One region of the Hahella sp. CR1 genome, then DNA from elsewhere that is predicted to be linked to it. Evidence: predicted binding sites of a transcription regulator. Region 1 holds the regulator's gene; each other region holds the start of a gene.
What was found. The regulator PhoB, encoded in region 1, activates phosphate uptake and scavenging genes when phosphate is short. The targets are predictions, from matches to a motif close to TGTCATANNNNTGTCANA.

Region 2: ONV78_RS18115 (N-acetylglutaminylglutamine amidotransferase) is a predicted target of PhoB. The motif match lies at 2,003-2,020, and genes of this name have one in related genera.
Region 3: ONV78_RS25615 (glycoside hydrolase) is a predicted target of PhoB. The motif match lies at 1,748-1,765, and genes of this name have one in related genera.

The regions. Positions count from the first base shown of each region.
Region 1 is NZ_JAPELK010000005.1:252,970-257,856, reverse strand. It holds gene ONV78_RS14365 (monovalent cation:proton antiporter family protein) at 1-1,104, shown strand, start outside; gene ubiA (4-hydroxybenzoate octaprenyltransferase) at 1,154-2,056, shown strand; gene phoB (phosphate regulon transcriptional regulator PhoB) at 2,196-2,888, shown strand; gene phoR (phosphate regulon sensor histidine kinase PhoR) at 2,945-4,273, shown strand; gene ONV78_RS14345 (response regulator) at 4,280-4,887, opposite strand, start outside.
Region 2 is NZ_JAPELK010000007.1:151,861-156,747, reverse strand. It holds gene ONV78_RS18125 (malate synthase G) at 1-1,374, shown strand, start outside; gene ONV78_RS18120 (MarR family transcriptional regulator) at 1,467-1,934, opposite strand; gene ONV78_RS18115 (N-acetylglutaminylglutamine amidotransferase) at 2,149-3,921, shown strand; gene ngg (N-acetylglutaminylglutamine synthetase) at 4,007-4,887, shown strand, end outside.
Region 3 is NZ_JAPELK010000013.1:64,590-69,476, reverse strand. It holds gene ONV78_RS25625 (outer membrane lipoprotein-sorting protein) at 1-272, shown strand, start outside; gene ONV78_RS25620 (DUF1302 family protein) at 291-1,724, shown strand; gene ONV78_RS25615 (glycoside hydrolase) at 2,031-4,352, shown strand; gene ONV78_RS25610 (SIMPL domain-containing protein) at 4,368-4,887, shown strand, end outside.

The DNA.
Region 1 (4,887 bases):
GCCAACTGGCCGTGGATTATCCTCATCACTGCAATGCTCCTGCTGGCCAAGGCGACGCTGATCGGCGCCCTCGCCTATCGTCACCAGAAAGACAGGGCCGTGGCGCTGAAGACCGGCCTCTATCTGGCCCAGGGTGGCGAATTCGGTTTCGCGCTCTTCGCATTGGGCGAGAAGTTCCAGCTGATATCCAAACAAGCTGGCGCAGTGGTGATCACCACCGTCATTCTCAGTATCACATTGACGCCCTGGCTGATGAATCTGGCGCGCTATCTCAGCGCCCGCTTCCCTTCCGACAAAGGCCAGAGCGTCGCCCAGACTCGCATGGAAGCCTTAACCGACGCCTGTTCCGAACTGGAAGGCCATGCCATTGTCTGCGGTTTCGGCCGGGTCGGACAGACCGTCGCCCGCTTCATGCGTCGCAGCAGCATGCCCATGACCGCCGTAGACAAGGACCCTGTGCGGGTAAAAGAAGCCGCAGCCGCAGGCGAACCCGTGCACTATGGCGACTCCGAGCGGTTGGATATTCTCAAGGCGCTGGGCCTGGAACGCTCTCGTCTGCTGATCATCACCTACGCGGATGTGGACAAGAGTCTGGCGGTCATACGCAAGGTCCGCTCCACTGGCTCCAATGTGCCTATCCTGGTGCGCACGGCGGATGACTCAAAAATGTCGTTGCTACAGGAAGCGGGAGCGACGGAAATCGTACCGGAGACGCTGGAGGCCAGCTTGATGTTGGTGACTCAAGTGCTTACTCTTATGGGCGCGCCGGCCAGGAAGATCCATCGTCAAATCGAGGAAGTGCGCCGTAGCCGCTACAAAATGCTGCACGGTTATTACCCAGGTATTAATTCCCAGTTGGTCGGCGCTGACGGCACGCCGCTGGAAAAACTGCATGCGCTGACGCTGCCGGATGGCGCTTACAGCTGTCATCGCTCTCTGGCGCAGATGAAACTGGCCGCCTGTAATGTCGACAGTATTCGACGCGGTGATGAGGAATTCTTCGACCCTGCCGGTGATTTCATTCTGCAGCCTGGCGATACGTTGATCCTGCATGGATCGGCGGACCAGGTTGAACAGGCGGAAAACAAGTTGCTGGGCGGCTAAGCTTGAACGCAGTTGCAAACCACACACTAAATCAGGATTCTGTTTGGCTATGAAATCCCAAGGGCGCCCACTTCCATCCCTGGCGGAACAATTCAAGGCGAAATTGCCGGTATATATCGACCTCACGCGACTGAACCGCCCTATCGGAGCCTATCTGTTGCTCTGGCCGACACTGTGGGCACTATGGCTGGCTTCAGAAGGCTTCCCCTCCATCAAGAACCTGTTCATATTCGTCTTCGGCGTGCTGCTGATGCGCTCGGCAGGCTGCGTTATCAACGACTACGCCGACCGCCGCATAGACATGCACGTGGAGCGCACCAAAGGTCGTCCATTTGCGCAGAATCGAGTGACGGAAAAAGAGGCGCTCACCCTGTTCGGCGTTCTGGTTGGGGTTTCTTTCATACTGGTGTTGTTCACCAACGCGCTGACAATTTATCTCTCCGCTGGAGCGCTGGCGCTGGCTTCAACCTACCCCTTCATGAAGCGCCATACTTACCTGCCCCAAGTCGTACTGGGCGCCGCCTTCGCCTGGGGCATCCCCATGGCTTTCGCTGCAGAATTGGGCGCCGTTCCCCAGCAGGCATGGCTGCTGTATACCGCAACGGTGGTATGGACCGTCGCTTATGACACCATGTACGGCATGGCGGACCGGGAGGACGACCTTAAGATCGGGGTCAAATCCACCGCCATTCTATTTGGCGAGGCTGATCGCGCCGCCGTGGCGGGCCTGCAGGTATTGACGCTGGGCATCCTGTTCATGGTTGGCGCGCAATACGAGCTGGGCGTTTACTTCCAAATGTCCTTGATCGTCGCCGCCGTGCTGTTTGTGTATCAGCAGCACCTGATTCGCGCCCGCGTTTCCCAGAACTGTTTCAAGGCGTTCCTTAACAATCACTGGGTCGGCGCAGCCGTGTTTCTCGGTTTGGTTCTGGAGTTTATTTTCCGGCCCTAAAGCCCGTCCCGCCTCGCTTACAGCCCGACTGCAAACAGCCGGGCTCATTTCCATCACATTAATTAAGCGCCTGTCATATACTTGTAACAAAACGCCGTTGTAATAATTCGGCAATCGAGTATTCAAAAAGGTGTTTTGCATGGCAAGCAAACAAGTTCTCATTGTGGACGATGAGCCCGCCATCCGGGAAATGATCGCAGTCGCTCTGGAAATGGCTGACTATGACTACCTGGAGGCAGGGGACGCGCGGGAAGCGCATGCGTTGATCATTGATCAGAAGCCTGATCTCATACTGCTGGACTGGATGCTTCCCGGCGTCAGCGGCATTGAATTCGCACGCAGACTGAAGCGCGATCAAAACACCTCGGAAATCCCTCTTATCATGCTCACCGCCAAAACCGAAGAGGACAACAAAGTCCAGGGCTTGGAAGTGGGCGCAGACGATTACATCACCAAACCATTCTCTCCCAGAGAACTGGTCGCGCGCCTGAAAGCGGTGCTGCGCCGTACCGCCGTACAAGGCATGGAAACCCCCATTGAAGTCGAAGGACTGCGCCTCGATCCAGTGTGCCACCGCGTCACCGCCAAGGGCGATGCGCTCAACATGGGCCCCACGGAATACAAGCTCCTGCAGTTCTTTATGACGCATCAAGAACGGGTGTATACTCGCGGGCAGCTTTTGGATCAGGTATGGGGCGGCAACGTCTACGTGGAAGAACGCACGGTTGACGTGCATATTCGACGTTTACGCAAAGCGCTGGAGCCCAGTCATCATCATCTGGTTCAAACCGTGCGTGGGACGGGCTATCGCTTTTCGACCCGAGCGCCATAAGCGCCGCGACCCGTCTTAAAAAATAAATAATTCCAAAAGAAGTATTCATAAAACGCATGCGCAATCACTGGCGTCATTATGTACGGCTACTGGTTTACAGTTTGCTGGGCTGTATCGTTGCCGGCCTTATTATCGGTTCAGTAGCTTGGGCGCTGGTGTTCGGCCTCACCGCCTATCTGGGATGGACGCTCACCCAGGCGTTTCGCATGCATCGCTGGCTGTATCAAGCAAAAATGGAAGACCCTCCCGAGAGCCGCGGCCTATGGGGAGATCTGTTCGACGGCATTCATCGTCTCCAGGTTCAGCACTATCGCTCCCGCGATCGACTGCAAGCCATGATCGACCGCATCCAGGAGTCCACCAACGCCCTTAAAGACGCCGTCGTCATGACCAATAGCGAAGGCGCCATGGACTGGTGGAACCAATCCGCAGAGAAGCTGCTGGGCTTCAAATACCCGACCGACCGGGGCCAGTTGATTTACAACCTGATCCGCACGCCTATTTTCAAGCGCTACTTCACCTCCAAGAAATACCAAGAACCGTTGATCCTCAACGCCCCCAATAATCCCAACTTGAAGTTACAGTTTCATATCACGCTGTTCGGAGAAGACGACCGCCTGCTACTGGTGCAGGACGTGACGCGGCTATATCGTCTGGAAGAGATGCGACGGGACTTCGTTTCTAACGTATCCCATGAGCTGCGCACGCCATTGACGGTCATATCCGGCTATCTGGAGACCCTCATCGACAACGCGGATGAGCTGCCGCCGCGCTGGAATCGCGCCTTGAATCAGATGCAGCAACAAGCGCAGCGCATGGAAGCCCTGGTCAATGATCTACTGCTGCTTTCCCGCATAGAGAATGACGGCTCCAACTTCAAAGCCACGTTGGTGGATGTGGACAGCATGCTGCGCGCTATCTGCGATGACGCCCGCGCCCTGAGCCAGGAAAAAGGCCACCGCATCGAGCTGAACCTGGAAAGCGGCGCCGGGCTTACCGGTAACGAAACTCAATTACACAGCGCTTTTTCCAATATTGTTATGAACGCAGTGAAATACACGCCTCCCAATGGCGAGATTCGGGTGCGCTGGTTCGAGGACAAGAAAGGCGTGCATTTCGCCGTAAGGGACAGCGGCATCGGCATCGATCCCCTGCACATTCCCAGACTGACGGAACGTTTTTACCGGGCTGACCCTTCACGCGCCGCGGACACTGGCGGCACAGGGTTGGGACTGGCGATCGTCAAGCATGTCCTGATCAACCATGATGGCGAGCTGGAAATCACCAGCCACATCGGCGAGGGCAGCACCTTCACCTGCCACTTCCCGCGCAGCCGCATGGCTTCTGCGGAAGCGTTGGCGGAAGCTGAGGATGTCAGCGATTAAACAGGGTTAGAATTTGGCGATAAACTTGGACAGCGACGCCATCTTATCCGGGTCCTCATCCACAAACCGAATAACGATGCTGATAAAGTCCGTGTCCACCCGCTTCTCAACCGCCTGCAGCATGTGTACGTAGCCGTTGATCCGCTCCAGAGTTTCGCCATCGTCGACTTCTATATCCACCACGGCGGGATCAAGAATCATCGGAAACTTCTGCCCCCGTTTGGCGATCACTTTCACTTCAGTCAAAGTAATAGCCTTGATCACACAGGGCAGGTTGAACTCAGCAAAGCGAATCTGCGCCAGCGCTTTCTTGCCAGAGGTTGGGTCCGGCGCTGATTTTTTGGGCGCAGTGGCGCCGCCAGTCAACAGGGCCGCACTGTCAGCAAACGGGCCTGGCGTCGCGGCTGGAGCCGAGGCCTGCTTGGCGCTGTCAGACGCCTGCATCAATACGGAAGCGGAATCAGAGCCCGGACGGGCCGAAGAGGACTTTTCACCAGCAGCGCGTTTAAGTTTGGCGGCCAATTGCTTGTTCACTTTCTGCGCCAGCATTTCAGGACTAAAGGGTTTGCCCAGATAATCGGAAACGCCGCTCTGCACCGCTTCCACCACATGGC
Region 2 (4,887 bases), on a different contig from region 1:
ACCATTCAGGACTGTGAAGATTCTGTGGCCGCGGTGGACGCGGAAGACAAAGTGGTGGCGTACGGCAACTGGCTGGGCCTGATGAAAGGCGACCTGGCGGAAACCTTCGACAAGGGCGGCAAACCCGTTACTCGTACGTTGCACGTTGACCGCGAATACATCGCCCCGAATGGCGAGCGTTTCAGCCTGCCCGGGCGCAGCCTGTTGTTCGTGCGCAACGTCGGTCATTTGATGACGATCGACGCCGTGCTCGACAGCAATGGCGAAGAAATTCCGGAAGGCATCCTGGACGGCATGATGACGTCGCTGATCGCCATTCACGATCTGAAAGGCGAAGGTCCTTTACGCAACAGCAAGACCGGCAGCGTCTATATCGTAAAACCGAAGATGCATGGCCCGGAAGAGGTGACGTTCACCAATGATCTGTTCGCTCGCATCGAAGATGCGCTGGGACTGCCGCGCTTCACTCTGAAAGTCGGCATCATGGACGAAGAGCGTCGCACTACTATCAATCTGAAGGCGTGCATCAAAGCGGCGGCGAACCGCGTGGTGTTCATCAATACCGGATTCCTGGATCGCACGGGCGATGAAATCCACACCAGTATGGAAGCGGGTCCAGTCGTGCGTAAGGCGGCGATGAAACAGCAGCCCTGGATCAACGCCTATGAAGACTGGAACGTGGATACCGGTCTGGCGGTAGGTCTGAAAGGCAAGGCGCAGATCGGCAAAGGCATGTGGCCGATTCCCGATGAAATGGCGCAAATGCTTCAAGCCAAGATTGGTCATCCGCAGGCGGGCGCCAACTGCGCCTGGGTGCCGTCACCCACGGCGGCGACCTTGCATGCGCTGCATTACCATAAGGTGAACGTGGCGGCGCGTCAGGAGGAGCTTGCTTCCCGTACGCGTGCGTCTCTGGACGATATCCTGACCATTCCATTGCTGGGCGACCAGACTTTGTCCGCGCAGGATATTCAGCAGGAGCTGGATAACAATGCGCAGGGCATTTTGGGCTATGTGGTGCGCTGGGTCGATCAGGGCGTGGGATGTTCGAAAGTGCCTGACATCAATGATGTGGGTCTGATGGAAGACCGCGCCACGTTGCGGATTTCCAGTCAGCATATCGCCAACTGGCTGCGTCATGGCGTTTGCTCAAAAGAGCAGGTGCTGGAAACCATGCAGCGCATGGCGGCGATTGTAGACCGTCAGAATGCAGGCGACCCCAGTTACCGCAATATGGCGCCGAACTTTGACGACAGCGTGGCGTTTCAAGCCGCCTGCGACCTGGTGCTGAAAGGATGCGAGCAGCCCAACGGTTACACCGAGCCGTTGCTGCATGCCTATCGTCGCAAGGCGAAAGCCAAGTTCGGCGGTTGATCCCGTAACGCTGAATGCAAAACGCCCGGCCTAAAGCCGGGCGTTTTCGTTTTCAGGCCAAAAGGCCGGCTAAGCGCCTCTTGCGACCAGCCTTAGGTGACGGAGCCCACCGCCAGCAACGGCGATGCGTCGATATCGGTGGCGTCCATCATGTCCGCGACTTTGGCGAGGCTGGCCAGGATCAGATATTGCTCCCACTCCGGCAGGTTGTCGAAGCGGGAGGTGAACAGCTCCTGCAGCGGCCGAGGCGCGCCCGCCAGTACTTCTTTGCCTTCATCCGTCAGCACCAGATAAATGCGACGCTTGTCTACCGAGTCGCGAATACGCGCCACCAGATTTTTCTTTTCCAGGCGGTCAACGATACTGGTGACCGTCGCCTGGCTCAGACTGATGTTCTGCGCGACCTGGCTCATCGTTGTGTTTCGGGAGTCGTCGATAGAGCGAAGAATTAGTAACTGCGGCGCGGTGAGTCCGGTTTCTTTGCCCAATTGCTTGGAGCGGAGGTCCGCTGCACGAATAATCCTTCGTATCAGGACCAATACTTCATCGTGTCGAGTCATGGGTAAATTACATCAATGGAAAAACTCATATTATCCTTCATACTTGTTGGGCTATCCACCTTTTAATTTGTGACATAAATATTACATGACAAAATTTTAAAATAGCCTAAAAACAGAAGTATAGGAGGTTTTTCGTCATGTGTTTACTTTGTTGTCAAAGTAAATGTGTGCTAATATTGATCAGCTATATGTATGAACAAACCAAGGAGTTCTTATGTGTGGCATATGCGGAGAGATCCGCTTCGACAACCACTCGCCCGATTTAAATTTCATCCGTCACGCCAACGACATTCAAACCCCCCGCGGCCCGGACGCCGAAGGCGTCTTCGTGCAGAACAATATCGCATTCGGCCATCGGCGCCTGAAAATCATGGACCTTTCCGACGCATCCCAGCAGCCGCTGTACGACCCTGCGTTAGGGTTGGCGCTGGTGTTCAATGGCGCTATCTACAATCACCGGGAATTGCGCACTGAATTGGAAGGTCGGGGCTATACATTTTATTCTGACGGCGATACGGAAGTGGTGTTGAAGGCCTATCATGCATGGGGCAAGGATTGCCTGACCCGGTTCAACGGCATGTTTGCGCTGGCTGTTTGGGAGCGCGACAGCGGTAAAACGATGCTGGCCCGCGACCGTCTCGGCATCAAGCCGCTGTATTTTCAACATGACGCCAAAGCGCTGCGTTTCTCCTCATTTATGCCGGCGCTGGCGAAAGCGTCGGACTTCAACGCGCGGATCAACCCCAAAGCGTTGAATATGTATCTCAACTTCCACTCCGTCACACCGGCGCCTGATACGATTTTTGAGGGCATCTACAAAGTGCAGCCGGGAACCTGGATGGAGCTGGATAAAACCGGAAACATCAACACGGGCAGCTACTGGAGTCTTGCTTTCGGCATGCAGCCCGGCGACGAGACGCTGACTGCGGATGATTGGCGCGATCGTCTGCTGGAGGCTTTATTCGCGTCCGTGCGCCGTCGCAATAACGCGGCGGTTGAGGTCGGCGTGCTGCTCTCCGGCGGCGTCGACAGCAGTCTGCTGGTCGGATTGCTGGCGGAAGTGGTTCCGGACGGATTTCAGACTTTCTCCATCGGCTTTGAAGCGGTTGGCGGGGAAGAAGGGGACGAGTTCCACTATTCCGATATCATCGCCAATCATTTCAGTACGCGTCATCACAAGATTCAGATCGCCTCGGACCGCATGTTTTCGGCCTTGCCAAAAGCGATCGATGCGATGTCGGAACCGATGGTCAGCCACGACTGCGTGGCGTTTTATCTGTTGTCCCAGGAAGTCAGCAAGTACTGTCGCGTGGTGCAGAGCGGGCAGGGCGCCGATGAAGTGTTCGGCGGCTATCACTGGTATCCGCCTCTGGTGGGCGCGCAAGACCCCTACGCCTGTTATCGCGAAGCGTTTTTTGACCGCAGTTACGAGGAATACAAGCAGACAGTGCAGCCTCGCTGGATAGCGCCGGATTACGCTGGCGAGTTCGTCAAGCAGCACTTCCTGCGTCCCGGCGCCAATGACCCGGTGGACAAGGCGTTGCGTCTGGATATGAGCGTCATGTTGGTGGACGACCCGGTGAAGCGGGTGGATAACATGACAATGTCCGCCGGCTTGGAGGCGCGGGTGCCGTTCCTTGATCACGAACTGGTTGAGTTGGCCGCGCGTATCCCATCGCCATTGAAGGTGAGGGATGAAGGCAAATGGATTTTGAAGGAAGCCGCGCGCCGCGTGATTCCTTCTCAAGTGATCGACCGCCCCAAAGGCTATTTTCCAGTGCCTGCGCTGAAGTATCTGCGCGGTACTATTCTGGAATGGGTGAAGGAAGCCCTGTCCACGCAATGCGCACGGGAGCGCGGCCTGTTTGATCAGGCTTATGTGGACAACCTGTTGTTGTCGCCCGATATGCACATTACGCCGTTGCGCGGCTCCAAACTCTGGCAGCTTGGCCTGCTGGAGCTTTGGCTGCAGCGCCACAATTTATAACGGTAAGCATTATTCAGCCGTGAAGCCCGCAGCGTCTCACCGGCGCTGCGCTAAGCAACCTCAGGCACGAAAAGGTTACATCAATATGGCTATTACACCCCGCCATCATCATGAAAGGATGTTGCGCAAACAAATGCCGTCATACGAATCCATGCAGGCGGAACATATACGCGCCGACGCGGACGTGGACGCTCCCAGGAATGTGAGCGTTCACTGCGGCTGGGGGCGACTGCTGCTGGCGAATACATTCGAAAGCCCGAAAGAGCTGGCGAAGAGTCTGGCGGAAGAATCCACCGGCGATCGCGATATCGCGCTCTACGTCGCGGACCCGCATGTGGTGCTGAGTCATGCGCCGCAGTCGCTGTTTCTGGACCCCTCCGACACCATGCGCTTGTGGATGAGTCAGTATCGTCCGCGTACGCGCGCTCTGCCGGGCGTCACGGTCAGACGGGCCAGCAGCACGGCGGATGTGGAAGCGCTGAATGCGATTTTCACCCAGAGAAAAATGGTCTGCGCACCAGTGGATCATGTGCTCGCGCATCGTCATTCCAAAGATGTCGTCTATCTGGTGGCGGAGGCGTTGGGCAGCGGCAAGATCATCGGCACCGTGATGGGCGTGAACCACATCAAGGCCTTTGGCGACCCCAGCAAAGGCTCCAGCCTGTGGTGTCTGGCGGTGTCCCCGGACAGTAAGACGCCGGGCGTCGGCGAAGCGCTGGTGCGCTATCTGGCGGAATACTTTCAAACGCGGGAATGCCAATACATGGACCTCAGCGTGCTGCATGACAATTACGAAGCCAAAGCGCTCTATGAAAAGCTTGGGTTTCAGGCGATACGCACCTTTGCGCTGAAAAAGAAAAACGCCATCAATGAGAAGTTGTTCGTGGGACCGGAGCCATCCGCGAAGCTGAACCCTTACGCCAAAATCATCGTTAACGAGGCCATGCGCAGAGGCATCGAGGTGGT
Region 3 (4,887 bases), on a different contig from region 1:
CCTACTACAAAAACTGGATTCACAAGACCACCTTTATTCCAGTGAAAACAGAGTTTTACGATGCATCGGATCGGGCTTATCGCACCTATCAGGCGACGCGGGTGGAAATGGTGGACGGCTATCAGACAGTGACGGAATCCAAAATGAGCGACTCGCGCATCGGCGGCTACACTCAGATGGGCTACAGCAAAGTCGATTACGACGTGGATATTCCGGAAGATATTTTCAGCGAACGTTATTTGCGTAGCGCGCCGCGTCAGTATCTACGCTGAGAGAGGGCGGGAGCACTGATGAAAACACCGCTTCGAATCGCCGCGATCCTGCTTATAAGCGCTCGCGCCTGGGGTGAAGAGCCCGCGTTGCCTATGGGGCTGGGAGCGGAAGAACCACAACTGCCAACAGGGTTGGAAGAGCCTGCTAAGCCGTCCGCCAATGAGCCGGACCTGCCTGTCGGCCTGGATTTGGCGGAGCCCGAGTCGAATGGCAGGGACCAAGGGACAGAGGCAGGGCTGACTGCGGTTCCGTGGCAAATGTCCGGTTTTGCGGAAACCCGACTCGGCGCCCGGTTGCAGGATGATCCGACGCAAAAACGGGCGTCCATAGGCGAAGCGCGCGCCCAATGGCAGGCGGAAGCGTTTCTGGAGTCGGTCACGTTTAAGGGCGTGGCGGATGTCCTGTACGACCCGGTATTGGATCATCATCGTATCGATCTTGAGCGCGGCGAAGGCTGGCTGGACTTGCGCGAAGCCAACTTTTTGGTGCGTCCGGCGGATGCGATGGATATCAAGCTGGGACGTCAGATTCTCACCTGGGGAACCGGCGATCTGTTGTTCATCAACGACCTCTTTCCCAAGGACTGGAACGCGCTGATGATTGGCCGTGACGAGGAGTACCTGAAAGCGCCTTCGGACGCCGCCAAGATATCCCTCTTCAGTGATGTAGTGAATCTGGACTGGGTGTACACGCCGCAATTCGACGCGGACCGTTACATTGATGGCGAGCGGATTTCCTACTACAGCGCGGGCGACGGTGAAGTGGTGGGGCGTAATCAGCCCGTGCGGGTGGAAGGGCGTCAAAACGCGTTGCAGGATGATGAACTGGCGTTGCGGGCGTATCGTCTATTGGGGCCTTATGAACTGGCCGCCTATTATTATCGCGGCTTCTGGAAAAGCCCGGCGGGCGTTAATCCTGACAGCGGCCTGTATAGGTTTCCTGAGCTGCAGGTGTGGGGCGCGAGCGTGCGTGGTCCTGTCGCCGGCGGCGTAGCCAATGCGGAGCTGGGCTACTATGACAGCCTGGAGGATGAGCGCGGTGACGACCCCTGGGTGCGCAACAGTGAGTGGCGCGCTTTGGTTGGCTATGAACGCGAGCTGCTGCCGGAGCTGACTGGCGCGGTGCAGTTCTATGTTGAGTCCATGCAGGATTATGACGCCTTCAAGGCCTCGCAGCCTTCTGGCGCATATCTGAAGGACAAGCGCAGGGAGGTGGTGACGCTGCGTTTGACCCAGCTTTTGATGAACCAGAATCTGACGCTGTCATTGTTCAATTTCTGGAGCCCCAGCGAAGACGACGGCTACTTGCGTTTAAAGGCTAACTACAAGGTGGACGATCACTGGCGCGTGGAGACCGGCGCTAATGTTTTTTACGGAGAGAAAGTGGAAACCTTTTTTGGCCAGCTCAAGGACAACAGCAATCTCTACGTGGCGTTGAGATATGGGTTTTAGCCGTCCCACTCTCATGAATAAAATTTCATAACTTTGTCAGTCCTACGCCGCCAAGGCTTTCAAGTCATTCGACGGAAAGAGGGCGCCTTCGCCATGCAGAAACCGGGAAACTTTTATTTTATAGTGCATTGGGCTTACACGTTTAAGTTCCCGGAGCATGGCGGCTTCTATTATCAATGACTTACCTATAAGACCAGTCACTTACCCATAAGTCCGCGCCCAGATGCTCCCTGTAACTCCTTTACGGGAACCAACGTGGTTTGAAGCGATACCTCGATCCAACTTCTATTCAAGTTATACGTAATTATGAAACGAATCTCCGTATTGGCGGCGCTGTTATCCATGGCGTTGCAACCAACCTGGGCGGCGCCCGGGAATGCTCAACCGGTGCAAGTCGCCGTTGGCGACGACCTATATCTGATCGATCCCGCCACGTTGGTGGTGACTGTGCAGATGAATCAGACTCAATCTCCCGCCTCAGCGGCGGCGTTTGCTGCCGAAGACGTCAAAAATGTGGTGTTTGTGGAAGGAGATCAGCGCCATTGGCGTATTGCCCTGCAGGACAATGCGTTTGATGTGAAAGTCGCTGTTGATCATGGCGCTCTGACTTTCGCCATCAGCGCCGATAAGCCCAAGGCGCATATTGACTGGCCGACGTCGGCGGCGCGCCTGGTGTCCGCTTACGGCCTGCCATTGGGAGAGGGTTTTTATATCCCGGCCGATGATGCGGCGTGGGCGGACTGGTTGCAGGAAAAGTACGACGAGTCCGCGTTGACGGAACTGCTGTCCATGCCGTTTTGGACGGAAGTGCGCGCTGGCGGCGACGGACAAGCAGGCTACTCTCTGACCTGGACATTGGCGAACCCCTTCAATACCGCCATGACTTTCGACCGGGATGAAGGCGCATTGCGTCTGGGCGTGAGTCATGAATTCTCGCCGCTGATGCCGGATCGACCTTATCTGGTGCGTTTACAGAAGGGCGCGGCTACGCCTGTCGCCGGCGCTTTGGCTTATCGCGAGCTGTTGGAGCGTCAGGGGTTGCTGACGCTGGACGATAAACTCGCGCAAAACCCCAATGTAGCCAAGCTGGCTGGCGCGCCGCATATTTACCTGTGGAGCAGCGGTCTGATCAAGCCGGAGGATATTAAGAGCTGGCGTCCCTTCGTGCGTGAATTCGCCGCCAAGTACCAGACGCCGGGTCATCTCGCGCAAAAACTTTGGGCGCAGTGCGATAAAGAGGCGCGCAAGATGTTTACCCAGGCCTTCAAGGAGGCTCAGGGTGATGCGGGATTTGTCTCCAAATACTCTCGCGAGGCTATCGTCAGGGCGGTGAATGGAGCGTTGATCAAAGCCATCGATGCGCCGGCGCAGCATCCCTTACCGGGCGGACATGATCCCGCGATGGAAGTACTGCGGGGAGACGCGATGCGCACGGCCATGCAGCAGGCGTTCGGCTCCATGATGACCGAGCCGGAGTCCTGGGGCGGCGGTTTCTCCACGGACACCATCGCCGCGCTGCGCAAGGCCGGGCTGACCAGCGCCTGGCTAGGCGCCAACGACTGGCTGGATACCTTATGGCATCCGCAATCGGTGAAAGCTGCGAAGGCGGCGGGCTATCTGGTGGGAGTCTATGACAGCTACGGCAGCATTCACGCGCCGGATGAGTCGCGCACCTGGTTGACCGCCCAGGTCGGCCGCGAAAACTGGGAAAAGGCGCCCTACCGACGGGAGGACGGCAGTGTCGTCTCCGGTTTCTCCAGTGTGGGCGCCTACGCCAACCCAGTGGCGATTGAAGACTATGCGGAGCAGCGCATGACGGCAGTGACGCGTGAGGCCAAGCTTAACAGTTTGTTCCTGGATGTGGACGCCACTGGCATGATCTATGAGGACTATACGGAAGGGCGCAAAACCAGTGAAGCGCAGGATGTGGCGGCGCGTACGCAACGATTGAATTTCCCACGGGAAGAACTGGCGCTGGTCACGGGGAGCGAAGGCGGCTCCGCGTTGTTTGCCAACGCCATTGAATTCGCTCATGGCATGACCATCACGCCGTTCAGCTGGACGGACCCTGACACTGGCAAGAACCGCCAATCCACCTATTATCGCGGCAACTACTGGCCGCCGGAGGCGCCCTCGCTGTTCTTCGCCACTAAGCCGATCAAGCCGGCGCTGCGCAATATTTACTACAACCCCGCCTATCGCTTGCCGCTGTATCAGCTGGCGCTGCACGATAGCGTTGTGGCGACCCTGCACTGGGAATACCCCTCGCTGAAGTTCAAAGAAACCCGCGTGGACGTGGGGCTGCTGCAGTTGTTGTACATGATTCCGCCGATGTACCATCTGAACGCGGCGAATCAGAAGCGCGACCTGCCTGTCATCGCCGCCTACGATAAAGTGTTCCGTCCCTGGCATGAAAAACTTTACAGTACGCGCATGACGGGGTTTGAGTTCCTGTCGCAGGATCGTCTGCTGCAATCCACCCGCTTCGCGGACGGCACGACGATTACCGCGAACTTTTCCTCTCAGGAGCGTAAAGCGGGTCAGTCAGCCATACCGGCCCAATCTGTGGCGATTGTATCGTCCGAGGGCGAGCGCAGCCTGATTCCATTGCGGGACATGCTGCAATAACAGGAGAGCTTGAGCATGAGCGAAAAATATCCCGATAGAATCACCATGGAAACCGTGGAGAAGGTGAAAGTGTCTCCCGACGCGGCGACGCTGGCGCTCAAGGTATCGGGGGAGTCTTCGGTGTTCACCACCGAAGCGCTGAAGAAGTTGAAGGATGTCAAAAGCCTTATCGATGGCTTGAAGCGGCTAGGAGTGGATGAAAGCAAGCTATCCCTTGAGAATATCCGCGTGACCTCTAAATCCGGCATGTTCGCCGGCGCTTCCTCGGTGACGTTCACGCTCAAGCTGCAATCGCTGGCGATTGCCGATGTACCGCAAACTCTTGCCCTGGCGGCGACCACGAAAAACATCTCTTTGGAAGATATCCAGTGGGAGTATTCCTATCTGGAAACTAAGAAGCTGGAGATCATGAAGTCCGCCGCCAGGGAAAACAAAAAGCAGGCGTTGGAGCTGGCGGACGCCCTGGGCGTGCGCCTGATCGCCGTACACAGTCTCTATCCGAAATGGGACGAGCCTAACCGTCAGGCGATGGCGG